Regions from separate parts of the Pseudoxanthomonas sp. 22568 genome, predicted to be linked through region 1. Evidence: riboswitches for the same ligand, from Rfam matches in the RefSeq annotation. Region 1 holds a riboswitch; the other holds the start of a gene.
The links. Region 1 has a riboswitch for glycine ahead of ACTJI2_RS15315 (trimeric intracellular cation channel family protein). Riboswitches for the same ligand answer to the same signal wherever they lie in the genome.
Positions count from the first base shown of each region.

Region 2: it holds a riboswitch for glycine, as region 1 does, so the genes downstream of both, gcvP (aminomethyl-transferring glycine dehydrogenase) here and ACTJI2_RS15315 (trimeric intracellular cation channel family protein) in region 1, are expected to answer to the same signal.

Region 1 covers NZ_JBQENC010000012.1:87,518-102,907, forward strand. Annotated here, with positions in the region: gene ACTJI2_RS15275 (alpha/beta hydrolase family protein) at 1-648, shown strand, start outside; gene rarD (EamA family transporter RarD) at 673-1,590, opposite strand; gene yedA (drug/metabolite exporter YedA) at 1,587-2,489, opposite strand; gene ACTJI2_RS15290 (carboxy terminal-processing peptidase) at 2,758-4,950, opposite strand; gene lipA (lipoyl synthase) at 5,144-6,175, opposite strand; gene ACTJI2_RS15300 (hypothetical protein) at 6,572-8,767, opposite strand; gene ACTJI2_RS15305 (acetyl-CoA hydrolase/transferase family protein) at 8,896-10,410, shown strand; gene ACTJI2_RS15310 (GNAT family N-acetyltransferase) at 10,756-11,277, opposite strand; glycine riboswitch at 11,333-11,425, shown strand; glycine riboswitch at 11,436-11,527, shown strand; gene ACTJI2_RS15315 (trimeric intracellular cation channel family protein) at 11,639-12,256, shown strand; gene ACTJI2_RS15320 (3-deoxy-7-phosphoheptulonate synthase) at 12,577-13,650, opposite strand; gene groL (chaperonin GroEL) at 14,366-15,390, opposite strand, start outside.
Region 2 covers NZ_JBQENC010000016.1:18,036-33,425, reverse strand. Annotated here, with positions in the region: gene ACTJI2_RS17330 (phospholipase D-like domain-containing protein) at 1-664, shown strand, start outside; gene ACTJI2_RS17325 (hypothetical protein) at 766-1,098, opposite strand; gene ACTJI2_RS17320 (hypothetical protein) at 1,357-2,802, opposite strand; gene ACTJI2_RS17315 (DNA-binding protein) at 3,140-3,652, opposite strand; gene ACTJI2_RS17310 (pyridoxamine 5'-phosphate oxidase family protein) at 3,818-4,309, shown strand; gene ACTJI2_RS17305 (cupin domain-containing protein) at 4,444-4,785, shown strand; gene ACTJI2_RS17300 (hypothetical protein) at 4,978-5,280, shown strand; gene ACTJI2_RS17295 (GNAT family N-acetyltransferase) at 5,328-5,801, shown strand; gene gcvP (aminomethyl-transferring glycine dehydrogenase) at 6,172-9,090, opposite strand; glycine riboswitch at 9,143-9,256, opposite strand; gene ACTJI2_RS17285 (VOC family protein) at 9,424-9,879, shown strand; gene ACTJI2_RS17280 (multidrug effflux MFS transporter) at 9,876-11,132, shown strand; gene ACTJI2_RS17275 (hypothetical protein) at 11,154-11,582, shown strand; gene ACTJI2_RS17270 (metal-dependent hydrolase) at 11,689-12,228, opposite strand; gene ACTJI2_RS17265 (hypothetical protein) at 12,434-13,981, opposite strand; gene ACTJI2_RS17260 (M2 family metallopeptidase) at 14,109-15,390, opposite strand, start outside.

The sequences.
Region 1 (15,390 bases):
CTGCGCAACCACGGCCGTTCCGGCGTCGCGCCGTCCGGCTACGGCACCCGCGAGGGCGAAGACGTCGTGGCGATGCTGCGCGCGCTGCGCGAGCGCGGCGAGGTCACCGGTCCGCTGCACGTGATGGGCGTGTCCTACGGCGCGGCCACCGCCATCTTCACCGCGCGCGATCTCGGCGTGCAGGCCGGCGGCGTGGTGGCGATGGAATCCTTCGACAACGCCGGCAGCGCGATCCGCGACATGGTGCCGCACATGCTCACCCGCCCGGCGTCGAACTGGCGCGATCGCCTGGCCCTGCCGCTGGCGCGCTGGCGCTACAGCGGCGACAGCCTGAACGTCGCCATCGCCCAGGCCGACCGCAAGCTCGGCCTGGATCTGGACAAGGTGGACGTTGGCGCGGCACTGGCGCAGGCGCCGGCCTGCGTACTGCTGATCCATGGCGACGCCGACCGGCACATTCCGGTCGCGCATGGCCGCCTGCTCGCGGCGGCGTCCAAGCGCGCCCGCTACCTGGAAATCCCCGGCGAGGATCACCTGAGCCTGCCGATGCGGCTGGATCGGCTGGCGCCGACGGTGATCGACTGGTTCGAGCGCACGCCGACGGCGACGCCGGCCTGCCCGCAACCGCTGGCACCGGGCGGCGCCTGAGCGCGGCGCATCACTCCGAGCGCGCTACTCGGTGACCGTGGCCGCCACCGGCGGCCGCTGGCGCGAACGCCACAGCCCGTCGCCGGCGAAAATCAGCAGGCCGGTCCAGATCGCGGCAAAGCCCAGCGCCTGCGCCGCGCCGAACGGCTCGCGGAACACGAACACGCCGATCAGGAACTGGATGCTCGGCGCGATGTACTGCAGCAGCCCCACCACCGTCAGCGGAATCCTGCGCACGCCGTAGGCGAAGCCGATCAGCGGAATGGCGGTGACCACGCCGCCGAAGATCAACAGCAGATCGATCTGCCAGCCCCAGCCCTGCAGGAAGCCGCCGCCGTGGCCGTTCTCGCCCCAGGCCACGAACGCCAGCGCCGGCAGGAACAGGTACAGGCTTTCCACGCCCAGCCCGGCCACCGCGTCGACCGCCACCAGCTTGCGCACCAGCCCGTACATGCCGAACGACAGCGCCAGTCCCAGCGCGATCCACGGCGGCGAACCGGCCTGCCAGGTCAGCCAGGCCACGCCGATCAGCGCGAAGCCCACCGCGACCCATTGCAGGCGGCTCAGCCGCTCACGCAGCACCAGCACGCCCAGCAGCACGTTGAGCAGCGGGTTGATGAAGTAACCCAGGCTGGTCTCGACCACGTGGCCGGCATTGACCGCCCAGATGTACAAGCCCCAGTTGAACGCGATCAGCAGGCTGCTCAATCCCAGCGCGGCCAACGCGCGCGGCTGGGCGCGAATCGCGCGCAGCCAGCCCAGGCCGTTCTTCAGCACCAGCCAGCCGATCACCAGCAACGCGCTCCAGACAATCCGGTGGGCGATGATCTGGAACGAGGGCACCACCTTGAGCAGGTGCCAGTACAGCGGCACCACGCCCCACAGGACGAAGGTCAGGCTGGTGATGACCAGCCCCTTGCGATCGATACCGTGCTGGCTCACGAGCGCTTCGCCTTCGCCAGGGTGATCACCACCACGCCCAGCAGGATCAACGCCATCGCGCCCAGGTCATGCGCGCTGAAACTCTCGTGGGCGATCCACGCGCCCAGCGCCACCGCGATCACCGGGTTGATGTAGGCGTAGCTGCCGGCCACCGCCGGCCGCACGTTGTGCAGCAGCCAGACGTAGGCGCTGAAGGCGACGATGGAACCGAACAGCGCCAGGTAGCCCACCGCCAGCGTGCCCTGCAACGTCGGCCACTGGGTGAAGCGCTCGCCGATCGCCGTGCCCACCACCAGCATGATCACGCCGCCGCACACCATCTGCGCGGCCGCCGACATGAACGGCGACGGCAGGTCGCGGCCACGGCTCCACACCGAACCGTAGGCCCAGGCGATCGGCGCGATCAGCAACATGACCAGCCCCTTCGGGCTGGCGGTCAGCGCGCTGCCGGAGTTGAGCCAGACCACGCCCAGGAAGCCGATCACGATGCCCGCCCATTCGGCGCGGCTGGGATGCTGTCCGCGCATGGCGCCGAACAGGCCCATCCACAGCGGCATCGAGGCCACCGCGACCGCGGCCAGACCGGAGGACACGGTCTGCTCGGCCACGCACACGAAGCCGTTGCCGAACAGCAGCAGCGCCAGCGCCATGAAGGCCACGTTCTTCCATTGCGCGCGGGTCGGCGCGGCATAACCGCGCCAGCGCAGCACCGCGTACATCAACGTGCCGGCGACGATGAAACGGCCGCCGGCCATCAACAGCGGCGGATAGCCGCCTTCCAGGGCCAGGCGGATACCGAGATAGGTGGAGCCCCAGACGACATAGACCAGGGCCAGGGCGACGACGACGGCGACGCCACCGCGCGCGGGCGCGGCGGTGCTGGAAGCGGAGGAGTTCATGGGGGAGGCGCCAAGCGTATTGACGCTTATTCTAGGCCAGCCCCGACGGCCACGGCGCGACCCCACCGTTGAAAGCTTTCACGGTCCGCCTTTCATCTGGCTCAAGTCTCCCGCCCCATCCTTGTAGGAGCGACGTAAGTCGCGACCGTAAACCCCTTCCCCGGCGTCCCGGAAAACAACCCAACACCCCACCCCGCCGCGAGCACCCCCAAAAAAAAGCGCGACCCGAAGGCCGCGCTTTTCTCATCTCTACAAACCACGCCCGGCTTCAATCCGCCCAGCGTCCCGGTCCCGTCGATTCCGGCAGCACCTGCGCCGACAGCTTACGGTCCTGGTTCAACACGCCGATGGCGTCACCCAGGATCGCCGCCGATTCGCGCAGCAGCGGATCCGGACGCTTGTCGACCAGCTTCTCGCGGGCCGCATCCTTGACGATGTCGCGCTCGCTCGCGCCCAGGCCGTCGTCGGCCAGATCGTCGGCCAGCGGATCCAGCGCCAGTCCCAGCGCCTTGCGTTCGGCCTGGCGGGTCTTGCGCAGGGTGTCCTGCTTGTCGCGTTCGGCGCGGCGCTCGGCCTCGTTGAGCGAGACGTACTTCTTGGCCGCCTCGGCGCGGAACGTCGCCACATCCTCGGTCCACCACTGGAATTCCTTGTCCTTGGCCACGCGCGAGGCGTGCAGGGCTTCCAGCTTCGGCAGCAGCGGCGCGAAGTTGCCGTACTGGGTGTGCGGTACCGCGGCGATGCGGGTCCACGGCAGCGCGTTGTCGTAGGTGCTCTCGCCGTATTCGCTGGCGTCCACGCTCACCGGGAACGCCAGATCCGGCACCACGCCCTTGTGCTGGGTGCTGCCGCCGGCCACGCGGAAGAACTGCGCGATGGTCAGCTTGACCTGGCCGAAGCGCGCGGTCTCGTTGGCCGGCCAGCGATCCAGATCCACCATGTTCTGCACGGTGCCCTTGCCGAAGCTGGTCTCGCCGATCACCAGGCCACGGCCGTAGTCCTGGATGGCGCCGGCGAAGATCTCCGAGGCCGAAGCCGAACCGCGATTGATCAGTACCGCCAGCGGACCGTCCCAGGCCACGCCCGGCTTGCGATCGCTGTTGACGGTGACGCGACCGCCGGACTCGCGCACCTGCACCACCGGGCCCTTGTCGATGAACAGGCCGGTCAGCTCGACCGCCTCGTCCAGCGAACCGCCGCCGTTGTTGCGCAGGTCCATGACCACGCCGTCGACGTCCTGGGTCTTGAACTGGGCCAGCAGCTTGGCGATGTCGCGGGTGGCCGAGGTGAAGTCGTTGGGATTGCGGCGACGCCCCTCGAAGTCCTGGTAGAACGCCGGCAGCTTGATCACGCCGATGCGCCGCTGCGGCTCGCCGTTGGCGGCCGGCAGGGTGATGGTCTCGGCCTTGGCCGCCTGTTCCTCCAGCTTGACCTTCTGGCGGGTGATGGTGACCTGCGCGTGCTTGCCGTCGATGCCGGATTCGACCGGGATGTATTCGATCCGGACCTGGGTGTCCTTCTTGCCGCGGATTTGGGCGACGACGTCGTCGATGCGCCAGCCGATCACGTCGGTCATCGCGCCGGACTTGCCCTGGCCGACCGCGACGATGCGATCGCCGACCTTGAGCTTGCCGCTCAGATCCGCCGGGCCGCCGGGCACGATCTCGCGGATCGCCACCAGATCGTCCTGCCGCTGCAGCACCGCGCCGATGCCTTCCAGCGACAGCGACATCGACTGGTTGAAGTTCTCGGCGGTGCGCGGGGTGAAGTAATCGGTGTGCGGGTCGATCGCGCCGGTGTAGCTGTTGAGGAACGCCTGGAACACGTCCTCGCTCTTGAACTCGTCGACGGTGCGCTGCAGGTTGGCGTAACGCTTGTCCAGGGTCTTGCGGATATCCTCGGGCTTCTTGCCGGCCAGCTTCAGGCGCAGCCAGTCGTTCATCACCGACTTCTTCCACAGCGCATCCAGTTCCTCGGTGCTGGCCGCCCACGGGGCGTCCTTGCGGTCGTACTCCCAGCGCTGGTCGCCGCTGAAGTCGAAGTCCTGCTTGAGCAGCGAGCGCGCGTAGGCCACGCGCTGCTGCACGCGCTGGCGGTAGATGGTGAAGACGTCGTAGGCCGGATCCAGTTCGCCGCTGCGGACCGCCTCGCCCATCTGCGCCTTGAACGGCGCGAACTTGGCCACGTCGGCGGCGGTGAAGAACTGCTTGCCGCCGTCCAGCGCTTCCAGGTAGCGCTTGAAGATGTCCGCCGACAACGTTTCATCCAGCGCGCGCGGGCGGTAGGCGTAGCGGCTGTCGGACAGCAGGCCGTAGACCAGCTTGGAGGTGGTGGCCTGGTCCGCGGTGGGCGCGGTTGGCAGCGCGACGCGGTTGTCGCCATCGCCACGCGCCAGCAGCGCCAGCGGCGACGCCAGCGCCAGGGACAGCAGGAGGACGGCGGGGACTTTCTTCACTTTCATCGGGTACTCGCGGCCCGGAGGCCTTGCAGGAGAACGGCGGGGACATCTGACAGCCAGACAGTGCCCAAAGTTGCGGCGCTTGTCATCCCTGTCTTTCGGCAGGCGGATGGGCCTGCCGAAAGAGACCCTAACCCCGGGCCCGTAGAGAAAAGTGAACCTGTTTCGGCTGGCCGTCCGTCGGCCAACCCGCGGTTCAGCCGGCAGCGGCGTTGCGGACGCTGGCCGCGGCCTCGGCGGCCTGGCGATCGGCGTGGTAGGACGAACGCACCAGCGGGCCGGAGGCGACGTGGCTGAAACCCAGCTCGTTGCCGTAGAGCTCCAGCTCCTTGAACTCTTCCGGCGTCCAGTAGCGCATCACCGGGTGATGGTGCGCGGTGGGCTGCAGGTACTGGCCGATGGTGACCATCTCCACGTCGTGCGCGCGCAGGTCGCGCAGCGTCGCCTTCACCTGCTCCATGGTCTCGCCCAGGCCCAGCATGATGCCGGACTTGGTCGGCAGCTCCGGATGCTGCTGCTTGAACTTCTGCAGCAGGGTCAGCGACCACTGGTAGTCGGCGCCGGGGCGCACGTTGGGGTACAGGTCCGGCACCGTCTCGATGTTGTGGTTGAACACGTCCGGCGGATTCACCGCCAGGATTTCCAGCGCCCGGTCCATGCGGCCCTTGCCGCGGAAGTCCGGGGTCAGGATCTCGATGCGGGTGCCCGGCGAATGCTCGCGGATGGCCGCGATGCAGTCGACGAAATGCTGGGCGCCGCCGTCGCGCAGGTCATCGCGATCCACGCTGGTGACGACGACGTACTTCAGGCCCATGTCGGCCACGGTATGCGCCAGGCTGAGCGGCTCGGACGCATCCGGCGGCTTGGGCCGGCCGTGGGCGACGTCGCAGAAGGAACAGCGGCGGGTGCAGACCTCGCCCAGGATCATGAAAGTCGCGGTGCCGTGGCCGAAGCACTCGTGGATGTTCGGGCAACTGGCCTCCTCGCACACGGTGACCAGCCGGTTCTCGCGCAGCTTGGCCTTCAGCCGCGCCACCGAACCGTCACTGGGAATGCGCACGCGGATCCACGACGGCTTGCGCAGCACCGGCGCGTCGGCGAACTGCACCGGCGAACGGGAAATCTTGTCGCCGCCCAACTGCTTGACGCCCGTTTCCAGCGGGGCGGAGGCGGCGGCGGCGGTGGAAACGACCTGGAGGGGAATCTGGCGCGGGGAGGACTCGTTCATGGCGTGAATTCTACGCCTCCCCCACCCCACCGACAGCCGCCCTACCGGAATCCAGCATTGCGGCCACACCGCGCTGTTGCGAATCCCCAATCCCGAATCCCAAATCCCGGGCATAAAAAAGCCCGCAATGGCTAGGCCAGTTGCGGGCTTGCTCCCTCCCCCACGTCGGGATGCGGGGCCATCGTGAAGGAGCGGTTGCGGGGCTTGCACGCTGCACTGCAAAACAAAACCGGGCAGTACATTTGAGCCGGGAACGGGGTTTTTCCGAAAAGCCTTGTTCTGCTTGGATGTTACCGATGCCAGACCAATTTTCGGGCCGATCCTGTAACCGGTTTCACGATTCACACGGCTGAAACCTGAATAGGGGCCAAACCGTTCAACTGCGCAAAACGGTCCTCAACGCAGCAGATCCGGCTGCCCCTGGTACCACTCCCGCGCCTTCACCAGATGCCAGCGGCGGGCATTGTCCTGCAATTCCAGCCCCGCGCTGAGCACGCCCCAGCGCGCGTAGAGCTGGCCGCTGCGACGCGGGCCCTGCAGGCGCAGCCGGGCCTGCAGGTCGAAACGGTCGTTGTTCGCCTTCACCCGGTCCAGCACCAGCACGTCGTCGCGCCACTGCACCCGGCCATCGGCCTGCGCCTGGCCGGCGTCGACCAGCCGGTAGACCCATTTGGGGTAGTCCTTCTTGCGCGAGAACAGCGCCAGCAGGAAACCCACGTCCTTCATCTGCACCGCCGCGCTGCCTCCGGCGCTGAGCGGGCGATCCACGTCCAGGCGCGCGCGATCCAGCCGCAGCTTCGCCCACCAGCCGCTGCGCGCATCGCCGCCGGGTTCGCGGAAACCGAGGTTGCGGAACTGCACGGTGCTGCCGTCGGCGACGAACGCGCGCCGTCGCAGATCCGCGCGGCGCAGGGCCAGGCCGATGTCCACGTCGCCACGCAGATCGATTCCGGCCAGATGCATGCGCGCGCCGCGCCCGGTGATGCGCAGGCGGCCGTGGCCGACATCGCCGGCGGTATCCAGCGACAGATCGCCGCTGAGGAAACCGGCGCCGCCGTCGAAGCGCATGTGCCGGCGCGGCAGGTACGGGTTGTAGACGCGCAGGTCCGGCACGTTGGCGTTGTCGAACACCACCCGCCCGCGCATCGCGTTGCGCAGGTCCTGCAAGGGGCCATCGGCGTTGAGGAACAGGCGCAGGTTGCGACCCTGCACATAGGGACGCTGCGGTGCGCGCACCGAGGCGACATGGAACTGCTCCATCACCGCCTGCAGCCGCGGCACCAGTTCGCCCTTGGGACCGGCGTCCAGGCGGATATCGGCGTGGGCGCGGCCGCGGATGCGGTTGCCCATCACATCGGCCACCGCGTCCACCTCCGGCACGCCGATGCGGCTGCCGGCGGCCAGTTGCCCGTTCACCACCTGCACGTCGGCATCCACGTCCCCCGCGCCTTCCAGTTGCAGCCACGGCGTCCGCGGAAACAGGCTGGTGATCCAGTGCAGCGAGGAGAACCGCCAGCGCCCGACCACGTGCCCGGACGCGCGCGGCAGCAGCGAGGGGAAATCTCCCAGCGGAAGCTCGCGCCCGCGCAGGCGCAGATCCGCGTCCACCGACATCCGGCCCTGGGCGAGCGGCGGCGCCTTCACCTTCAGCGCGATGTCCTGGCGATCCACCGCCAGCGCGATGCCCAGCGCGTCGGTGCGGGAGACGCCGGATGCGTCGCTGCCGCCGATCGGCATGCTCCATTGCAGGTGGCTGCCCGGCGTGAGCGCGCCCCTGGAGAAACCGAGATCGATATTGGCCTGGCCGCGCCCGGGCACGAGCGCGAGGGTGACGCCGCCCGGCACCGGAGTGACGTCGATGGCGCTGGTGATGCCGCGCAGCTTCAGCCGCGCGTCGGTCTTGAGCAACTTGCGCAGGCCCGGCGCCTCCTCGCGGCGGTGCCTGGCGATCGCAAAGTTGGCTTCCAGTTCCGCCTCGCGTAGCACCTCCTCGCCATCGCGGACCAGTCGCGCCTTGCGGAACGCCGCGCGCGACGGCAGCAATTCCATTGGCCCGCCACGCAGTTGCTTGACGAAACCGACCTGCGCGCTGCCTTCACCGTCCAGGCGCAGGCCGTCGAACTCGCCGCGGGTCAGGCTGTCACTGGCGATGCGATCGAAGCGCAACACCCACCCGCCGTCGCGTGGCGGCGGCACCGGCAGTTCGCGTTCGGCGCGATGGACGCCGCCGCTCACGCCGTCGGCCTGTACCCACGGCACGTGCAGTTCCCGTCGCAGCAGCGGCCACAACGCAATCTCGCCCTGCACCGCGCTGGCCTGCGCCTGCCAGGCGATGCGCCGCACCTGGCCCTGCAGTTTCACCTCGCGCAGGCTGACCCGTCCGGGCCACCAGCTGTGACCGCCGGCCCAATGCATCTGGAATTTCTCCGGCTTGCGGTTGAGCGTGCGCTCGCCCAAAGCGGTGTTGATCCACAGATTGGCCGCGGCCAGGTACAGCGCGTACAGCGCCAGCAGGGCCAAGGCCGCGCGCAGCAGCCAGCGGCGTGTGCTGCTCCAGCGGGGGGCGAGCCCGGAAATCGACGTCCTGTTCATGCGCACAGCATGCCCGAACCACGGGACACGAAACATCGCATGCGGTGTATTCCCCGATCGTCTTGGCCCCCGGGCCGGGCCCGCGGGCGATAATGCGCGCTTTCCGCTTTCTGGTTCCGCTCCCCCGCATGTCCAGCGACCGTATCCGCCATCCGCGCCTGCGCGCGCTCGCCGTTTCCGCCGAAGAAGCCGCCGCGCACATCCAGCCCGGCGAGACCGTGGCCATGAGCGGATTCACCGGCTCGGGCTATCCGAAGGAAGTGCCGCTGGCACTGGCGGCGCGGATCGACCGTTGCCACGCGCAGGGCCAGGGCTTCCAGATCCGCCTGCTCACCGGCGCGTCCACCGCGCCGGAACTGGACGGCGCGCTGGCCAAGGTCGACGGCATCGCCCTGCGTTTGCCGTTCCAGAGCGATCCGGACACCCGCCAGCGCATCAACGCCGGCACCCTGGAATACCTCGACACCCACCTTAGCCACGTCGCCCAGCACACCTGGTTCGGCTTCTACGGCGAGGTCGATACCGCGGTGGTGGAAGTGTCGGCGATCCGTGAGGACGGCGCGCTGGTGCCGTCCACCTCGGTGGGCAACAACAAGACCTGGCTGGATCTGGCGCGCAAGGTGATCGTCGAGGTCAACGACTGGCAGCCCGAAGGCCTGGACGGCATGCACGACATCTACTACGGCACCGCGCTGCCGCCGCACCGCAAGCCGATTCCGTTGATCCATCCGGACGATCGCATCGGCGACACCGCGCTGCGCTGCGACCCGGACAAGATTGTCGCGGTGGTGCGCACCCACGGCCCGGATCGCAACAGCCCGTTCAATCCGGCCGATGCGACCAGCGAACGGATCGCCGCGCACCTGATCGAATTCCTGCAGCACGAAGTGAAAAAGGGCCGGCTGCCGCCCAATCTGCTGCCACTGCAATCGGGCGTGGGCAACATCCCCAACGCGGTGCTGGCCGGCCTGAGCGCCAGCGGCTTCCGCGACCTGACCGCGTTCACCGAGGTCATCCAGGACGGCATGCTGGACATGCTGCGCGACGGCGTGCTGCGCAGCGCCTCGTGCACCGGCTTCGCGCTGAGCCCGGAAGCCAACGAGGTGTTCAAGCAGAACATCGGTTTCTACCGCGAACGCATCGTCATGCGCACGCAGGAAATCTCCAACCATCCGGAACTGGTGCGCCGGCTCGGCTGCATCTGCATGAACGGGATGGTGGAAGCGGACCTGTACGGCAACGTCAATTCGACCCACATCATGGGCTCGCGCATCCAGAACGGCATCGGTGGCTCCGGCGACTTCGCCCGCAACGGCTACCTTTCGATCTTCCTCAGCCCCAGCACCGCCAAGGGCGGCAGCATCTCCTCGCTGGTGCCGATGGTCAGCCACGTGGACCACACCGAACACGACGTCTCGATCATCGTCACCGAACAGGGGCTTGCGGATCTGCGCGGCCTCTCGCCCAAGCAACGCGCGCGCGTGCTGATTGCGCAGTGCGCGCATCCGGACTACCGCGACGCGCTGACCGACTATTTCGAACGCGCCCTGCATGCCAGCTATGGCCGCCACACCCCGCACCTGTTGCCCGAGGCACTGTCGTGGCACCAGCGGTGGCTGGACACGGGCAGCATGAAGGCCTGAAAGAGCAAGCGCGTTTCAACAGCTGCATGGCTGATCAATCCCCCTCCGTCCCCCTTCTCCGAAGGGGGAGGTAAAAGCAGAAGTCGCAGCATCGATAGCCCCCTTTGCAAAAGGGGGCGGGCACCTGCACAGCAGGTGACGGGGGATTTGCTTTTGGCGCCAAGAGCAAATCCCCCTCAGTCCCCCTTCTTCGAAGGGGGAGGCATAAGCAAAGGCGCCACATCGATAGCCCCCTTTGCAAAAGGGGGCGGGCACCTGCGCAGCAGGTGACGGGGGATTTGCTGTTGGCGCCAAGAACAAATCCCCCTCAATCCCCCTTCTCCGAAGGGGGAGGCAAAGCCAATGTCAGTCCCGCGTGGTTTCCGTCGCCTCGAACGCCACGCTGTACGCCACCGCCCCCTGCGGCCGGCTGCCATCCAGGGTCAACGCCATGAAGTATTCGGCCGGTGTGCCCTCGTAACGCAGCTCGGCCTCGTTCGCGAAACCGAAACGCGCGTAATACCCGGGATCGCCCAGCACCACGCAGCCGCCCGCGCCGGCCTGGCGCAACCGGGCCAGGCCGGCTTCGATCAGCGCGGCGCCGATACCGGCGCCCTGGCAGTCCGGCGCCACCGCCACCGGCCCCAGCCCGTACCAGCCGGCCGCGCCGTTGCCGATGGCCACCGGCGAAAACGCGACGTGGCCGATCACCCGCCCATCCTGTTCCGCCAGCAGCGACAGGGTCAGCTCGTCGCGCGCGCGCAACGCGTCGACGATCGCCGCCTCGGTGCCGCTGCTGTGTTCGGCGCCGGCGAAGGCTTCCGTGATCAGGGCGCGGATGGCGGTCAGGTCGGCGGGGGTTTCGGAGCGCAGCGCGTAGGCGATCATGGGGACAGGCAGGCCAGTGGAGCCGGTATTTTCACATCGGTCTCTGCTAAAGTGCGCGCCGGATGCAGGAGAGCGGAGCCGCACGGCTCCCGCCGAAGGCGCAGGCTCCCATAATCGCTCAGGCCCGGTTGCTGGACGCAACCATCCACTGCATCCACCCACGCCGATCTGGAGAGAGGTCTTCGATGACCCGCCGAAGGGGCAAGCGGCCCACGCCGCCGAACTCTCAGGCAAAAGGACAGCGGGAGCGGCACCGGATTCCGGTCATGAATTGAGTGTTCCGTCCCACGCGCCCTCCGCGCGTGGACCGCGTGCGCGCAATTCCCGCCGGTTCCGGCCACCTCCCGCCGGAACCTTCCCCATGCTGCTGTCCCTGATCTACCTCGTCGCCATCACCGCCGAAGCCATGACCGGCGCGCTATCCGCCGGCCGTCGGCGGATGGATCTGTTCGGTGTCGTCATCATCGCCTCGGTCACCGCGCTCGGCGGCGGCTCGCTGCGCGACATCGTGCTCGGCCACTACCCGCTGGGCTGGGTGAAGCATCCGGAATACCTGGGCTACACCATCGGCGCGGCCATCGTCGCCACCTTCGTCGCCCGCTGGATGCATCATCTTCGCCAGGCGTTCCTGTGGCTGGATGCGCTGGGCCTGGTCGCCTTCACCCTGATCGGCTGCGCGATCGCGCGCGAGGCCGGGCACGCGCCGGCCATCGTGGTGATCGCCGGCATGCTCACCGGCACCTTCGGCGGCGTGCTGCGCGATGTGCTGTGCAACGAGATTCCGCTGGTATTCCAGAAGGAACTGTATGCCAGCGTCTCGCTGCTGACCGGCGCGGCGTATCTGCTCCTGCTGCACGCGGGCGTGAATGAGTCCACCGCCACCCTGGGCTGCCTGGGCGGCGGCTTCCTGCTGCGACTGCTGGCGATCCGCTACAACTGGGACGTACCGAAGTTCGTCTATCGCGGCGAAACGCATTGAGCGCGTTGCACGGCGGCGCAGGCTTCTCCAGACGCGGGCGCGTCAACGAACACCTGAATCCGGAATCCGCACCTCCGGTAGGAGCGGCCTCCGGCCGCGAGCTCTTCGCGGGGTGCCCGGATCGAGGATGCTTCGAGATCAGGACGTCCTGAAGCAAACAGCTCGCGCCGGGACGGCGCTCCTACCTTGAGTCCGGCGTTTCTGCCTTGGGGAATGGCGCTCCGCGCAGGAGCGGCCCCGGGATTGCGCCGACGATCCGGAGAGAGGGGAACGGATCGCCGTCGCGCCCGGGCCGCTCCTGCGGCCCTCCACGATGCGGACTAGGCCGCCTGCGACACGTTGCGCTCGCGGCGACGGCGCACGGCGGTGGCCAGGCGTTCCAGCACGGCCACCGACGCGTCCCAGCCGATGCAGCCGTCGGTGATGCTCTGTCCGTAGGCCAGCGGCTGGCCCGGCACCAGATCCTGGCGGCCGGCGACCAGGTGGCTTTCGATCATCGCGCCGATGATGCGGGTCTCGCCGGCCTCGATCTGCGCGGCGATGTCCTCGATCACGCGCGGCTGGTTTTCCGGATCCTTCAGGCTGTTGGCGTGGCTGGCGTCGATCATCAGGCGCGGCGCCAGGCCCGCCTTCGCCAATACCTGGCTGGCCGCCTCCACGCTGTCGGCGTCGTAGTTCGGCGCCTTGCCACCGCGCAGGATCACGTGGCAGTCCGGGTTGCCGGTGGTGGCGGCGATGGCCGAGCGGCCTTCCTTGGTGACGGCCAGGAAATGATGCGGATGCGAAGCCGCGTTGACCGCGTCGGCGGCGATCTTCACGTTGCCGTCGGTGCCGTTCTTGAAGCCGACCGGACACGACAGGCCCGAGGCGAGTTCACGATGGATCTGGCTCTCGGTGGTGCGCGCGCCGATGGCGCCCCAGGCGACCAGATCGGCGATGTACTGCGGCGAGGTGGTGTCCAGGTATTCGCAACCGGCCGGCAGGCCCAGGCGGTTGATGTTGCGGAGCAGGCCGCGCGCCAGCCGCAGGCCCTCGTTGATGCGGAAGCTGCCATCCAGGCCGGGATCGTTGATCAGGCCCTTCCAGCCGACCGTGGTGCGCGGTTTCTCGAAATACACGCGCATGACGATTTCCAGTTCGCCGCCCAGCGCATCGCGCAGCGGGCGCAGGCGCTGCGCGTATTCCATCGCGGCGATCGGGTCGTGGATGGAACATGGGCCGATCACCACCGCCAGGCGATCGTCGCGGCCATGCAGGATCGCGTGCAGCGCTTCGCGGCTGCGGCTGACGGTTTCGGACACGGCCTCGTCGCAGGGCAGTTCCGCGATGACCTCGGCCGGAGGCGTGAGCGGTTCCAGCTTGCGGATGCGCAGATCGTCGGTGTGGGGCGCCATCGGGAAATCTCCAGTTCGTTGTCTGTGTGCGATGTCGCCAGCCCTGGAAGCAAAAAAGCCGCCAGGTTCGCTGGCGGCTTTCGGGAATGCGTCTGAATGTTTCTTCAGGGTGAGCGCAGTCCTTCCTCCGCCAGCGGCATCGGAAAGTAGTACCAAAAGTAAAAGCTGGCGCGGGCTGCGTTCATTGGAGTGCATTGATAACACAGCTTTGCCGCGATGCAAAATGTTTCATTTGCAAGCACCCGCCCTCCCCTTGTGGGAGCGACGTCAGTCGCGAGCCTTCCGTTCATCATTCGGGAAGGACACGGGCCCAGGGGGCAAAAGCTCGCGACTGACGTCGCTCCCACAGGAAAAGAAAAGGGGAGATCCGCACCAAAGAAAAACCCCGCCTTGCGGCGGGGTTTTCCGGTGTCGCGGTACTGCCTGGAAAGCCGGATCAGAAATCCATGCCGCCCATGCCACCGCCCGGCGGCATCGCCGGCTCGTCCTTCTTCGGAGCCTCGGCCACCATCGCTTCGGTCAAGCACCCGCCATCTCCTTGTGGGAGCGACGTCAGTCGCGAGCCTTCCGTTCATCATTCGGGAAGGGCAGAGGCGCCAATGGCAAAAGCTCGCGACTGACGTCGCTCCCGCAGGAGAGGAGGTTGCCAGGCCCAAAGAAAAACCCCGCCTTGCGGCGGGGTTTTTCGTCTTGCGGGTTTGCCTGGAGGGCCGGATCAGAAATCCATGCCGCCCATGCCGCCCATGCCACCGCCCGGCGGCATCGCCGGCTCGTCCTTCTTCGGAGCCTCGGCCACCATCGCTTCGGTGGTGATCATCAGGCCCGCGATGGACGCGGCGTTCTGCAGCGCGGTGCGGGTGACCTTGGTCGGATCCAGGATGCCGAACTCGACCATGTCGCCGAACTCGCCGTTGGCGGCGTTGTAGCCGAAGTTGCCCGAACCGTCCTTGACCTTGTTGACGATCACGGAGGGCTCTTCGCCGGCGTTGGTGACGATTTCGCGCAGCGGGGCTTCCATCGCGCGCAGGGCGATCTGGATGCCGTGGGTCTGGTCTTCGTTGATGCCCTTCAGGCCTTCGATGGCGGCCTTGGCACGGATCAGGGCGACGCCGCCGCCCGGGACCACGCCTTCCTCGACGGCCGCACGGGTGGCGTGCAGGGCGTCTTCAACGCGCGCCTTCTTTTCCTTCATCTCGACTTCGGTGGCGGCACCGACCTTGATGACGGCCACGCCGCCGGCCAGCTTGGCCACGCGCTCCTGCAGCTTCTCGCGGTCGTAGTCCGAAGAGGTCTCTTCGATCTGCGCCTTGATCTGCTTGATGCGCGCTTCGATGGCGGAGGTGTCGCCGGCGCCGTCGATGATGGTGCTGTTTTCCTTCGAGACCTGCACCTTCTTGGCGCGGCCCAGATCCTTGATGGTGGCCTTCTCCAGCGACAGGCCCACTTCCTCGGAGATCACGGTGCCGCCGGTCAGCACGGCCATGTCTTCCAGCATCGCCTTGCGACGGTCGCCGAAGCCCGGGGCCTTCACGGCCACGACCTTGACGATGCCGCGGATGGTGTTGACGACCAGGGTCGCCAGCGCTTCGCCTTCCACTTCCTCGGCGACGATCAGCAGCGGCTTGCCGGCCTTGGCCACGCCTTCCAGCACGGGCAGCAGGTCACGCACGTTGGAGATCTTCTTGTCGTGCAGCAGGATGAACGGGTCATCCAGGTCGGCGGTCATCGACTGCTGGTTGT
Region 2 (15,390 bases), on a different contig from region 1:
TCGCAGCGGGCCGGGCGTGCTGGACCTGTACGTCAACCTGGTGGATGAGGCGGACTACAACGCCTGCATCACCCTGGCGTTCGGGGTCGGCAAACAGTTCAAGGACAAGCTAGGCGACAACACCAAGGACGGCCACCTGCTGCTGATGCTGCTCGAAAAGCAGGATAAACCGGGGAAGAAGAACGCCGAGGAATTTGTCACCCTCAATGCCAGCCAGAACATCTACAAGGCATGGGGAAGTTACATCGATGATCCGGCCTACCAATGGGCGCGGGAAACCAACGCGCGGATACTCAAGTTCAACTCGCACGTCAGCTACGTGCACTCCAAGTTCCTGTTGCGTGATCCGCTGGGGCCGGACCCCATCGTGGTCACCGGTTCGGCCAATTTCAGCAAGGCGTCAACCAACGAGAGCGACGAGAACATGCTGCTGATTCGCGGCAATCGGCGGGTCGCGGACATCTACTTCACCGAGTTCAACCGCATTTTCTTCCATTACTACTTCCGCGCGGTCCGGCAGCAGGCGGATGAGATGGGGAAGGAAGCGCCGCCCTTCCAGTTCCTGTCCGACAAGCCGGAAGGCTGGTTGAAGCAGTACAAGCCCGGCTCGCTGCGGCAGAAGCGGCTGGACATGTTGCTGGAAATGAAAGGATTCGACGCGTAGAGCGGAGCTTGCTCCGCTGCTTCTGGCGTGAGGTTGGGGCATACGGCGCCGAGCAAGCTCGGCGCTACGGGGCGGATGCCGAGCAAGCCCGGCGCCACGGTTTACTGCCCGAACGGCGCGGCCTTGACCGGCTGGCCCTTGGGCGAGCAGACCGGCGGGTTGGTCATGCCCATCGACAGCAGGTTGCCGCCGTTGACGATGCAGTTGAATTCCTTGCCGTCCTTGGCCTTCAGGGCGACGTAGGTGTTGGTGCCTTCGGTGCGGCGGCTGACCAGGGTGAGGTCTTCCGGCATGTAGCCCAGCGCACCACCGGTCTGGGACTTGATCTTGTCGTCGCTGAGGTTGTTGGTCTTCTGCGCAATCGAACTGCAGGCGGCGGCCTGCAATACCAGCAGCACCAGTGCCGGCTTCCACATCATCTTCCACATTTTCATGTTCATCTCCTTGGTCATCACCGCGGGCGCGGCGAGCGGTGCCATTAGCGGCGACAGGAGGCTATCCAGTGGCGGCGACGGCCGGGAGCGCGCTGGTGCGAACGGCACCGAAGGAATGACGAACCGCCCAGGCTGCGTGACCGCAAGCACACAGGGGGCTCGGCTCGCCCTGTGGGATGGGAAGCGCGGACGTTCCGATGCGGCGCGATGGTTTGCGCAGACGAGAGCCGGCGGTGGCGATGGTAGACCGTGAACCGGCTAGGGGACGCGGCTGGGGCGGTTACCCTGACAACGCATCTCGGAGCCCCCGGCGAAGCGCGCCGTGACCAGGTTCTCCACGAAGCCATTGAAGGCTTCGCCCCAGATCGCGTTGTGGCCGTTGACCAGTTTCCCCTTCACCCGCACGACCATGTAGGGCGAATGCGGATCCGGATCGACCGGGTTGTCCTGGTAGCGCTTGAGTTCGACGCCGTCCAGGCTCCAGGTGTTTTCGTTGCCGCAGATGAAGTCATCCCAGCCCGGATAGTTGGGACGGATGGCGTCGGCGACCTGGCTGAGCGTCTTCATGCCCATCAGGCTCTGGATGCCCAACAGCTGCCGGGTCCGGTTGGGCACATCCAGGGTGTGGGTCCACTTTTCCTTCAGGTGGCCCAGTGCAACGAGGTCGCGTTTGCGCTGGCCCTGCGTGGTGTAGTTGTTGGTGAGGGTGGAGAAGAAACGACCGGCGGGAAAGGCGTAGCGCGTGGCCTTGTCCTTTTCCGACATGAACACCGCCAGGATCGGCATCTGCCCGCGCGCGAAGGGCGTCTGCCGCGAGCGCGCTTCCAGCGGGTCGTAGCGGGTGTTTTCGAAGGCCGGGTTGACCAGGATGACCATGTCCGCGACCGAGGCCGGGACCTGTTTGCAGGCGTCCTTCTGCAACGCTGCTCCTTCAGCGGATTCCACGCGGGTATTGGAGAACGGTGCGATCTTCAATTGCGGGCCGCCGGGTCCGGCGGCGGGCACGCATTGCTGGGCTTCCACCAGTTCGCGCATCAGCAGGTGTTCGGTGGCGTTGTAGACCAGCGCGCCGCCGAAGCTGTGGCCGGCGACGACCAGCGCGTGCCGACCGCCGTTGGCCGCCGGCTGCGAACGCAGCGCGGACAGTTCGGAGATGACCTCGATGGCGCCGTCGGTGCCCACGCGATGCGCGGTGGCCTTGCGGCGCCAGAAGGTCAGTTCCTTGCCCGGTTCCCACTTGGCGCTGAGGCCACGCCAGCCCAGGTAGACGCCTTCGACCTGGCGGCGTTGTTCCGGCGGAATCTTGTGCTCGTCCTCATAGGCGGCCAGGTTGGCGCGCAGTTTGACCAGCAGGGCCTGGAAGTCGCGCACGTTCTCGTCGCCCACCTCCGCGTTGTGTTTCCAGCCGTGCGCGAACAACACCAGCAGGGTGGCGCGCTGGCGGGTGCGTTCGCGCACCAGGTCCAGCGCCTGGCGGGTGCGCGCGCGATCGTGCAGCGCGCCCTGGTCATCGAATTCGACATAGGTGATGTAGGCGCCGTCCGGCCCGCTGCGCAGCGGATGACGGATCGCCGCGCGGCAGTCGCGCTGCTCGGTTTCCTGGCAGGGCGTGGCCGATGCAGGCTGCACGCGATAGGCGACGTTGTGCGCGCAGCCGACCAGCCACAGGCAGGCGACCGCGACGAGCGGACGGAACAGGTGCATGGCGATTCCCCGATTGATCCTTCAAACATCCTTGCCGGTGGCGCGCGGCCGCCAGCTCCACTTCCTCGCCGGCCCTCCCCAGGGCCGTATCGGCGATATCGGCAAGCGTATACCAGGACTGTAGCGCCGGGCTTGCCCGGCGGCCGGGGTGGGGCAACAGCAGCGGAGCAAGCTCAGCTCTACGCGGGTGTTGGACGGTGCAGGGGGGAGAGGCCGCGGAGCGTGGTCGGGTGGGTCTGGGTCCACCATCGCGGTGCCGGGCGGTGGGTGAGCCTTCTGGCTTCACCCGGAGTTGGCGCCCGGCGACGGCAATGGTGGGCCGAGGCCCACCGGGTGGTCAGGATGCCTTTTTGCGGGTACGCGCGGCCTTCTTGGCGGCGGCCGAGCGCTTGGCGGGGCCCTTGGTGCGGGCGGCTTTCTTTGCCGCGGCGGAACGGTCGGCGGCGGTGCGCTTGCTGGCCGCCTTCTTGGCCTGTTTGGACAGGGCGGTGCGGCTGACGGCTTTCTTGGCGGTCGTTTTGCTGGCGGTCTTCAACGCCTTCTTGGCACCGGTCGAGCGCTTGGCGGCGGGCCGCTTCGCTGCGGCGGTCTTCTTCTTGCCCTTGGCGATGTCCTTGCGGGCTTTCTTTTTGATCGCCGGCGAGGCGGTTTCGCCGGGTTCGACGTCGATGCCGGCGCGGCGGGCCTTGGACAGGCCGATGGCGATGGCCTGCTGGGTGTTCTGGACGCCGTGCTTGCCTTCGCGCACGTGTTCGATTTCCTCGCGAACGAATTCGCCCGCCTGGGTGCTGGCGGACTTGCCTTCGCGCTTGTCGCGTTCGACCGCGCGGCGGGTTTTTTCTTCCGGCATGGCGGCGTCCTCCTTCGGACAACGAGCCTGTGTTAGTCCCGTCGGCGTGAACAGGCGGCGAAGGACGGTTGGCGGGCGCGACTATCACGGCGATAACGCTTGCTTGACGGCGGCGTGACATGTGCGGGGCTAGCGTGAAGCCACCTGTTTCGAGGGAGTATCGTCATGCATACGCCACAGGAACTCGAAAAGAAATTCTGGAAGCTGCTGAAGTCCGACATGGTCATGATGATTGGCCTGGAGGGCGCCGAGGACGGCCACACCCGTCCGATGACTGCGCAGATGGAGGACGAGGAACACGGACCCATCTGGTTCTTCACCACCACCGACAATCGCCTGGCCCAGCGCGTGGGCACGCCGCAGCGCGCCATCGCCACGTTCTGCGCGAAGGGCCATGACCTGTTCGCCAGTGTCAACGGGATGCTGGTGGAGCATACGGATCGCGAAGTGGTCGACCGGTTGTGGAATCCGTATCTGGCCGCCTGGTACGAAGGCGGGATGGAGGATCCGCGATTGGCCCTGTTGCGCTTCGACGCCGAGCACGCGGAAATCTGGTTGAACGAGAACTCGATGCTGGCCGGAGTGAAGTTGATGCTGGGCATGGATCCGAAGAAGCATTACCGCGATCGCGTGGCCGAGGTGAATCTGCGGCATTGAGGGGTTGGGGTGAGGCTGTCACTGCGGATGCTGGACGGATTGCCCCCATCCGCCCTTCGGGCACCTTCCCCCGCACGCGGGGGAAGGGCGCGCGCCGGCTACGGCCAATGCCGCAATGACAATTTGGAGCCGGCATGCACTACAAACACCTGCGGTTTGGACAAGGCTTTCGTACCGCTTTCGCGGTGCGGGAGGTGCAAGCGGCGGAGATGGTGATCGCGCCGGGCGAGGCCGAGGGCGGGCCTGACAACCGGCATCGCGGTGCGGACCAGTGGTTGTATGTGGTGTCCGGCACCGGCGTGGCCACCATCGAAGGCGAGCGGCAGACGTTGCGCGCGGGCAGCCTGCTGGTGATCGAACACGGCGAGCGCCACGAGATCCGCAATACCGGGCGGACCTTCCTGAAGACGCTCAACTTCTATTACCCGCCGGCATACGACCAGGACGAGGAAACCCTGTCGGCGGGCGAGGGCTGAGGGAATTGGGCGGGCCGGCATGTGGCTGAATACGGGGAGCCGGATATTCAGTTCCGGCTTCACCGGCCCGAACGGTGAATGACCATGGCGCGTGCGGCCTGTCCGATCCGTCGTGCCCGCCGCGTGAGGGAAACCAACGACGCGGAGAGGGGGGCTTTGCGGCGGTGCCCCCTTATGTCGGAAGTCGATTGCATGCTGTTGTCAGACACCCAGATCCATACCCACCTGTGCCGGCTGGAAGCCACCGATGCGCGCGCCATCGGTCAACTGGAAGCGTTGACCGTCTGGATGGCGGCGCTGGTGCAGACCCATCCGGATGGCGAGCGCTTGCGCGCGGTCGCGCAGAAGTTGGCCGCGCGCGGTTCGTTGCGGGCCATCGCCGGCTATCAGGAGGAAGCGGCGGCCTATGACGCCACGTTCTGCCAGCTGATGGCGCTGAGCGACGGGACCCGCCCGTCGATTCCGGTTCCCGCCGCGCCGCCGCCACGCGTGTGACGCCGGACTGGGATAGAGTCGCCGCTCCCGTCCCGCGGCTTTCGTCCATGTCCGAGGTTTCGCTGGTCCCGATGAGTGAGCGCGCGTTCCGCACGTTCCTGCATGTCGCAGTGGAAAATTACGCCGCGGAGAATGTCTCTGCCGGACGCTGGCCCGCCGAAGGTGCGCGTGAGCGCTCGCAGGAAGCCTTCGCGCAATTGCTGCCGCAGGGAGCGGCCACGCCGGATCACTATCTGTTCGAGATCGTTGCCGGCGAGGAAGGCACGGTGGGATCGCTGTGGTACGGCGTATACACCGAAGGCGAGCAGCGCCAGGTGCATGTCTATGACGTGCTTGTGCATCCGGCGCATCGCCGTCGTGGCTATGCCGCCGCTGCGTTCACGGCGATGGAGGCGCAGGTGCGCGCGCAGGGGATCGATCGGATTGGCTTGCATGTTTTCGCACACAATGCGGGTGCGCAGGCTTTGTATGCGCGACTGGGGTATTTGACGGTGAGTCATAACCTCATCAAGCAGCTTTAGGGTTGCTCATCTCCGACTTCGAGCAGCTTCCCTCGCTGGCGGGAGGGATGTAGGTGTGGGGAAACAAAAGCAAATCCCCCTCAGTCCCCTTCTCCGAAGGGGGAGGAACAGCGGATGGCCGGTGAACCGCACTTGAAAAGCCCCCTTTGAAAAAGGGGGCGGGCACCCGCGAAGCGGGTGACGGGGGATTGACCAGCCATTCGGCTGTTGAGAAGCGCTTGCTTTTGGCGCGGAGAGAAATCTGAGAGATGAAGGCATACGAACTGCCCCATCCGCCCTTCGGGCACCTTCCCCCGCGGGCGGGGGAAGGGGGCGTTGCAGCGTGCGAGTACTCCCCAAAAAAAAGCCCCGCATCGCGGGGCTTTTTTTTTTACATCACGTTCGGCTCGCTGAAGGCTTCCGGTTCGCCGGCGAAGGCTTCCACCGGGATGCAACTGCAAAACACGTTCTTGTCGCCGTGCACGTTGTCCACGCGTGCGACCGGCGGCCAGTACTTCTGCAGCTTCAGGCTGGGCAGCGGGAACGCGGCCAGTTCACGCGGATAAGCGTGGGTCCATTCGCTGGCGCTGACCTGGGTGGCGGTGTGCGGAGCATGCTTGAGCGGATTGTCCTCGCGATCCAGGCGGCCGTCCTCGACCGCGCGGATTTCCTCGCGGATCTGGATCATCGCGTCGATGAAGCGATCCAGTTCGTGCTGCGATTCGCTCTCGGTCGGCTCGACCATCAGCGTGCCTGCCACCGGGAAGCTCAGGGTGGGGGCATGGAAGCCGAAGTCGATCAGGCGCTTGGCCACATCCTCGGCGCTGATGCCGGTGGCGTCCTTGAGCGGGCGCAGATCCAGGATGCACTCGTGCGCGACCAGGCCGTTGCGGCCGGTGTACAGGGTCTCGTAGTGCGGGGCCAGGCGCTTGGCGACATAGTTGGCGTTGAGCAGCGCCACCTGGGTGGCCTTGCGCAGGCCGGCCGAGCCCATCAGGGTGATGTACATCCAGCTGATCGGCAGGATGCTGGCGCTGCCGAAGCTGGCCGCCGATACCATGCCCACGTCGCCTTCACCGCCCAGCGTGCGCGGCAGGAACGGCGCTAGGTGCGACTTGACCGCGCACGGACCCACGCCCGGGCCGCCGCCGCCGTGCGGAATGCAGAACGTCTTGTGCAGGTTGAGGTGGGAGACATCCGAACCCCACTTGCCCGGCTTGGCCACGCCGACCAGCGCGTTCATGTTGGCGCCGTCGGTGTACACCTGTCCGCCGTGCTGGTGGATGATGTTGCAGATCTCCACCACGTCCTCTTCGAACACGCCGTGGGTAGAGGGGTAGGTCATCATGATCGCGGCCAGGCGATCGCTGTACTTCTCGGCGGCGCGGCGGATGTCCTCGACATCGACGTTGCCGTTGCTGTCGCACTTGGTGACCACCACCTGCATGCCGCACATCTGCGCGCTGGCCGGGTTGGTGCCGTGCGCGGATTCGGGAATCAGGCAGATGTCGCGCTTGGCCTCGCCGCGCGAGCGGTGGTAGGCGCGGATGGCCAGCAGGCCGGCGTATTCGCCCTGCGCGCCGGAGTTGGGCTGCAGGCTGACCGAGTCATAGCCGGTGCATTCGACCAGCATGGCTTCCAGGCCGTCGATCAGTTCCTTGTAGCCCTGCGCCTGATCGGCCGGGGCCAGCGGGTGCAGGTTGCCGAACTCCGGCCAGGTCACCGGGATCATCTCGGCGGTGGCGTTGAGCTTCATGGTGCAGCTGCCCAGCGGGATCATGGTGCGATCCATCGCCAGATCCTTGTCGGCCAGCGCACGCATGTAGCGCAGCAGTTCGTGCTCGCTGTGGTGGGTGTTGAACACCGGGTGGGTCAGGAACGGGCTGGTGCGGCGCAGGGCTTCCGGGATCAGCGAGGGGGCGCTGGCGTCCAGCGCGTCGATGCCCGGCAGGGTGGCGCCCGGGGTGGCGAACACGCCCCACAGCGCTTCGACGTCGGCGCGGGTGGTGGTTTCGTCCAGCGAGATGCACAGCGTGCCGTTGCCACGCACGCGCAGGTTGATGCGGGCCTGCCTGGCGCGGGCCAGGATCGCCTCGGCGGCGTCGCCGGCGTCGATGCACAGGGTGTCGAACGCGCTGGCGTGCACCGTGGCGTGGCCGAGCGCGCGCAGGCCTTCGGCCAGGATGGCGGTCAGGCGGGCGACGCGGCTGGCGATGCGGGTCAGGCCTTCCGGACCGTGGTAGACGGCGTACATCGAGGCCATCACCGCCAGCAGCACCTGCGCGGTGCAGATGTTGGAGGTGGCCTTCTCGCGACGGATGTGCTGCTCGCGGGTCTGCAGGGTCAGGCGGTAGGCGGGATTGCCGTCGGCATCCACCGACACGCCAATCAGGCGGCCCGGCATGGAGCGCTTGTAGGCGTCGCGGCAGGCCATGAAGGCCGCGTGCGGGCCGCCGAAGCCGAACGGCACGCCGAAGCGCTGGGTGTTGCCGACCACGATGTCGGCGCCCATCTCGCCCGGGGTCTTGAGCAGGGTCAGCGCCAGCAGGTCGGTGGCCATCACGAACAGCGCCTGGTGGCCGTGGATGATCTCCGCGTCGCGGCCCCATTCCTCCAGCCAGCCGCTGGACGCGGGGTACTGCACCAGCACGCCGAAGTAGTCACCGGCGGCGAGCTTTTCATGGAACGCTTCGGTCGAACGGACGATGTCCACGGTCAGGCCCAGCGGCTCGGCACGGGTCTGCAGGACTTCAATCGTCTGCGGATGGGTGTCGCCGGCGACCAGGAACACGTTGGACTTCGACTTGGCCGAACGCTTGGCCAGGGTCATCGCCTCGGCGGCGGCGGTGGCTTCGTCCAGCAGCGAGGCGCTGGCGATTTCCATGCCGGTCAGGTCGGTGATCATGGTCTGGAAGTTGATCAGCGCTTCCATGCGGCCCTGCGAGATTTCCGCCTGGTACGGGGTGTAGGCGGTGTACCAGGCCGGGTTCTCCAGGATGTTGCGCAGGATCACCTTCGGAGTGTGGGTGCCGTAGTAGCCCTGGCCGATGAAACTCTTGAACACCTGGTTCCGGTCGGCGACGGCGCGGATCTTGGCCAGCGCCTCTTCCTCGGTCATCGCTTCGGGCAGGGCCAGCGGCGCGGCGGACTTGATGTTGGCCGGCACGATGGCGTCGGTCATCGCCTCCAGCGAGTCGTGGCCGACCACGCGCAGCATGTGCGCGATTTCGGCGTCGTTGGGACCGATGTGGCGGGCGATGAAAGCGTCGTGGTGCTCGAGATCGCGAAGCGAGGACGGAGTCTGGGACATGGGCAGGGGCATCCGGAAAAGGCATGAAGCCGGGCGTGCGAAGTGCGCACGTGGGTGCCCCTCTGTCCTTTTGCCTGAGAGTTTGGAAGCGCCGCGGACGAGGTCGCGGTGGTGCTTCGTGCCCCTTCGGCGCCGGCGCGTGGCCGATCTCTCCAGAGTGTTTGCAGCGGGGGTGGTATCGGGCCTGAGCGATTACGGGCGTTTGCGCCTTCGGCAGCGGGTTTCCCCGCTTCTCCCACCTGGGTCTTGCGGCGCGGATTATAGCCTGCGGCCGCCCGCATCGTCCCGGTTGGCCTTACCATGTCCGGCCCCCCGCGCCGGCCATCCCTGTTCATGAATGCGCCCCCTTTCCGACTCCTGCGCCTGGACCACATCGTCCTGCGCGTCCGCGACCTGGCGGCCATGCGCGCCTTCTATTGCGGGGTGCTGGGCTGCACGGTGGAGCGGGACCGGCCGGAGCTGGGCCTGTTGCAACTGCGGGCCGGCGAGTCGCTGATCGACCTTGTGCCGGTGGACGGCAAGCTGGGCCGGCTGGGCGGGGCCGCGCCAGGGCCGGAAGGCCACAACGTCGACCACCTGTGCCTGCGGGTGGAACCGTTCGACCGCGAGGCGCTGGCGGCGTACCTGGAAGCGGCCGGGGCGACCCTGGCCGAATTCGGTGAGCGCTACGGCGCCGACGGCATGGGACCGTCCCAGTACCTGCGGGACCCGGAAGGCAACACGGTCGAGCTGAAGGGCCCGCCGACTTCGCCGCCGGTGGACCCTTCGGCGGTCGGGAGCGCGCCATGACCGGCGTCCGCAAGCTGCCGTCCAACCGCCGCCTGGCCCTGCTGCTGGGCGGGCTGGCCATGTTCGGCCCGTTCTCGATCGACACCATCTTCCCCGCGTTCAACGCGATGGGTGCGCAGCTGGGCGCGGACAAGCTGGCGATGCAGCAGGTCATCAGCATCTACCTGCTGACCTACGCGTTGATGAGCCTGGTGCACGGCCCGCTGTCGGATGCGTTCGGCCGGCGCAAGGTGATCCTGGGCGGGCTGTTCCTGTTCCTGCTGGCGTCGATTGGCTGCGCACTGTCGCGCGACATGACCACGCTGCTGCTGTTCCGCGCGCTGCAGGGTTTCTCGGCCGGCGTGGGTTTCATCGTCGGCCGCGCGGTGATCCGCGATGTGCTGCATGGCGACGACGCGCAGCGGCTGATGAGCCAGGTGTCGATGATCTTCGGCATCGCCCCGGCGATCGCGCCGATCATCGGCGGCTGGATCCTGGGCTGGAGCGCGTGGCCGGTGATCTTCTGGTTCCTGGCCGGCTTCTCGCTGCTGCTGTTGCTGACCGTCGGCCTGTGGCTGCCGGAAACCCATCCGCCGGAAGTGCGGGTGAAGGTGTCGCCCAAGCACCTGTTGCGTGACTACTTCGCCATCGCCCTGAATCCGCGTTTCCAGCGGCTGGCGGCGGCCGGTTCGCTGAGCTTCGGCGGCATCTTCCTGTACATCGCCTCGGCGCCAATCTTCGTGATGGATCGGTTGGGCTTGAACGAGCAGCAGTTCGCCTGGCTGTTCCTGCCGACCATCGGCGGCATGACCCTGGGCGCGTTTGTGTCCGGCCGCGCCGCCGGCCGCATCAGCGGCACCCAGCTGACCCGCATCGGCTTTGCCTGCATGGGCGTGTCGACGCTCGCCAACATCGCCTACAACGCATGGGCGGGGGATGCGATCAGCATTCCGTGGGCGGTGCTGCCGATGTGCCTGTCGGCGTTCGGCGTGGCACTGATCTTCCCGATCCTCACCCTGGCCATTCTCGACATGTATCCGCGCCAGCGCGGCGCGGCGTCGTCGTTGCAGGCCTTCAGCAACCTGCTGGTCAACACGATCATCGCCGGCGTGGTTTCCGCGCTGTTGAGCCGGCACGGGCTGTGGCTGGCGCTGGGCGCGGGCGTGCTGACGCTGGCCGGCTGGGCGATGTGGCGCTGGGAAGCGCAGGTAAGCCGACGCGCCGAAGCCTGTCCGAAAGAACCCGCCGCGCTTGAACCCACCGATCAGATCTGAGCTCCGACAAGGAAATCCCCGATGTCCACCCATTCAAAGGCCCGCCGCGACGCCAAGAAGCGCAGGGCGATCAAGGCACGCAACCTGGCTCGCGCCAATGCCCCGGCGATCGAGCCGCATGCCGAGCTGCGAAATCCGCAGGGCGATCTGCTGGCCGGCATCGTGCGCCAGGCCGGCGTGTGGGTGCTGGGCATGGACGGCCGCATCGCCGGCAGTTCCGACAGCGCCGCCGAGGTGCTGACGATGATCAAGCGCGCCGCCGCCCTGCACGAAGCCAACGGCCAGCCGGTGCGGCTGGTTTACTCGGATGAGCTGCGCGACACCGCCGTCATCGAAGCCGCCGCCCAGGGCATGAGCCTGGAGGACTTCGAGAAGAAGCTGGAAGCCGAGATGAGCGCCGGCGCCGAAGACGCCGATTCCGAACCGGACGCCGCCCCCACCCAGCATTGAATGGTTTCCTTGTAGGAGCGACGTCAGTCGCGGCCGGATGGGGGAATGCCTCGTCGCGACTCACGTCGCTCCTACAAAGGAGCATGAGTCGCGACAGCTGGATGCTTCATCGCGACTTACGTCGCTCCCACAAGAAACGTGGTGTGGCTAGCGTCGCCATCAGCAACAACGCCGGCACGCCAATCCAGCGGGCTTCCGACCACAGCACCTCCACGCCGCGCGCGCTGAAGAACCGGTGCGCGAACGGCGATACCTCGATGACCTGCCAGGGTGCGAAGAAACGCTGCTCCGACCACGGCCACAGCAGGGCCACGCCCAGGCCGCCGTTGGTCAGCATGTCCAGCAGCGGATGCGACAGCGCGGACAGGCCGACGAAGAAGAAGGCGGGCCATGCCTTCGCACGCAGCGGGCGATGGCACAGCGCCGTCAACGTGCCCAACAGCAGCGCGAACACGAGGGAATGACTGGCGCCGCGATGCCCCAGCGCATCGGCGTAGGCGATACCGAATTTGAACGCCGCCACGTCCGCATCCGGCAGCATCGCCGCCACCGCGCCCGCAATCAGCAAGCGCGCGGGGATACGCCGGCGTCCCAGACCAAGACCAACGGCGACGGGAACCAGGGCGTGGGCAAACACGGTGGGCATGCGGACACTCCGTTGCGAACGAGGCGCCCACCATCGCCGTTGCGCTTGAAGTGACAGTGAAGCCGGACCCGTAGAGCGGAGCTTGCTCCGCTGACAGGGCACGCACGCCCGGAACCGCACGACATCAGTGGATCAAGCCATCAATGCGTTGGCCGGGATGACGGGGCCGGAGCGCGAGGCGGCGGGAAGCGGAGCAAGCTCCGCTCTACGGGCTGGGGGTCGGATACCGGCGAAACACGCCACGTTGCTTGAAGACGGCGCGAGTCTTGAACCGGGGAACGGCCGGCGCACTGCCGGCGGACACCGCATTGGCCTGGCCCGGAATCAACGGCTGCGATCCATTCATCAGGATCGGCGTGGTGGGCGCGAGCCATTGCCGGATATGCGGATAGGCCACGTCAAAGCGCGAATACCAGTCGCGATTCTGGGTATTGGATGTCGAGCCGCTATTCGCGCAGCTGGCGTCGCCGCCCTGCAGGCCGCCACGCAACCGATAGCCATCGGCGTGCAGGGTGAACAGGCCCGATCCGCTGCTGCCGCCCTCGGTACTGCCGCTCAGCCAGGCCACGCCGTTGTGGGTGGCGTCGCTGCTGGCCGGAATCTGCTGGCCCGAGGAAACCTTCTTGGCGTCGCCCGACGGATGATGGATGCCGAGGATGGTGCTGGAAGCGGGAAGGGCGGCGGCGTCCCATCCGCTGAACTCGGCACCCGCCGGCGCCGGGTCGGCCAGCCGCAACAGCAGGGCATCGGTGTCGCTGCTGGAGTACAGATAGGTGGCGCCGCCGGTCAACTGGGTAACGGCTTGCGACACGCCGCTGTTGCAGCTGGTGGCTTCGTAGCGCCAGAACGTATTGAGCGTGGAGGCCACGCCCTGGTCGCTGATGCAGTGATGCGCGGAATAGAAATAGGGGGTCTGGGTACCGGTCGCGGTGTCGTTGAGCAGCGTGCCGGTGCAGATGAACACGCCGGTCTGGCCACTGTCGTCCTTGCTGATGAACTGCATGTGCGCGATCGCGTTCTTGGCACGGACGAAACGGTCGCCCAGTTCGGCGACCCGGCAGGCGGTGTCGATGTTGCAGCTTTCCGACTCGCCGATCTTTTCCAGGATCTTGAAGTCGCTGCGGCTGTTGGCCAGCAGGTGCACCAGTTGCGGGGCATTGAGGCGTGCCATGGCCGCAACGACGTGCGCGGGACGGTAGATTTCGATGTATTGGGTCTGGCCATCGGTGCTGGGCGTCCAGTAGAGCCCCTGCGCATCGACCTGGCGCTGGGCTTCGCGTGCGGTCACCACCGCGACAATCCGGTCGGGATGGTCGGAGCCGGCGAAACGCAGTTCCACGTCCGGATGCAGGGCGGTGACCTGCAGGCCGGCGCGCACGGCCAGCGCGTCGGGCGAACTGATCTCCACGCGCGCTGTCGATGCACCGTGCCCGAGTGCGCGCCAGCTCAGCGCAGGCTGGGCCAGCGTGGTGACGCCTTCGGTGCTCAGCCGGCGTCCCATGCCGACCTGTACCGGTTTCATCTGCCGTGCCGCGTTGCGTTTCTGCAGATTGAACAGGCGCTGGATCGGCATTTCGCGATAACGCACGCGCGCGCTCTGCAGGGTGTTGAAATCGGGTGTGCGCCAGTGCGCGGACGGCGCTGCCTGCGTGCGGCTGGTTTCACCCGGCACGCTCTGCGCCCAGGCCGTCGGCGCGATGATGGCGCAGGCCAATGCCAGCATTGTCCAACCGAGATGGATTCGTTTGCCCATGGTGGTCCCCCTGATTCGTCCCTGGTCGGGGAATGGTATCAGCGATGGCGGCGTGGACCATGGGCGTGCGCGTCACAACGAACAAGGCCGGCTTGCGCCGGCCTTGTCGTATCGCTTCAAGCGAAAATCAGCCCTGCTTCCTGGCCGGTTCCGCCTTCGCCGGCGCGGCAGGCGCCGCGGCGGTGGTGGCCGGCGGCGTGGGCTGCCAGCCGCAGGTCTGGCCTTCGTTCTGTTGCTTCAGCCATTCCTGCAGCGGGGCGAAGTACTCCAGCACCGCGTTGGCGTCCATCTTCTCGGTGCCGGTCAGTTCCTTCAGCGTGGCCTGCCACGGCTGGCTGGCGCCCTTCTCCAGCATCGCCCAGAAGCGCTGGCCGGCGACCTTGTTGCCGTAGAAGCTGCAGTTGTACAGCGGACCCTTGTAGCCGGCGGCGTCGCACAGGCCCTTGTAGAACTGGAACTGCAGGATGTGCGAGAGGAAGTAGCGTGTGTACGGGGTGTTGCCCGGCACGTGGTACTTGGCGCCCGGATCGAAGAAGTCCTCGCCGCGCGCGTTCACCGGCGCCACGCCCTGGTAGCGGGCCTTCAGATCCCACCATGCCTTGTTGTAGTCGGCCGGCTTGATCGAACCGTCGAACACGCCCCAGCGCCAGCGATCGATCATCAGACCGAACGGCATGAACGACACCTTCGCCAGCGCCATGCGCATCTGAGCGTTGATCAGTGCGTCGTGGCTCTGCTGCTGGTCGCCGACCAGGCCGATCGACTTGAGGTAGTCCGGGGTCATCGCCAGCACGATGGTGTCGCCGATGGCTTCGTGGAAGCCGTCATGCGCGCCGTTCTGGAACAGCGGCGGCAGCTTGTTGTAGGCCAGGTAGTAATAGACGTGGCCCAGTTCGTGGTAGATGGTGGTGAAGTCTTCCTCATTGGGCTTGATGCACATCTTGGTGCGCACGTCCGGACCGCCGCCCGGCTCGCCGCCCATGTTCATGTCCCAGGCGCTGGCGTGGCAGACCACGTCGCGGTCCAGCGGCTTGATGAACTGGGTCCTGGACCAGTAGCTCTCCGGCAGCTTGGGCATGCCCAGCGAGACGTAGAAATCCTGAGCGCGCTCGGTCATCTGCTTGGCCACCGCCAACTGCGCGGCGCGTTCGGCCTGGAACTGCTGCTCGGTGGTCGGCGCCGGGCCCGCCTTGCCCAGCTCCTTGACGAAATCGGCCTGGTACTGCGCCTTCAGCGCTTCGCTGATGTCCAGGCTGCCGGCGTTCTTGTACGGCTGCAGCATGTCCCACAGGTTGCCCCAGTCCTGCTGCCACATGTTGCCGGTCAGGTGCGCCGGCAGCATGCCGTTGACCTGGCCCTTCTCCACGCCGTAGGTGGCCTGCAGCTTGGTGCGGGTGTAGCAGTGCAGC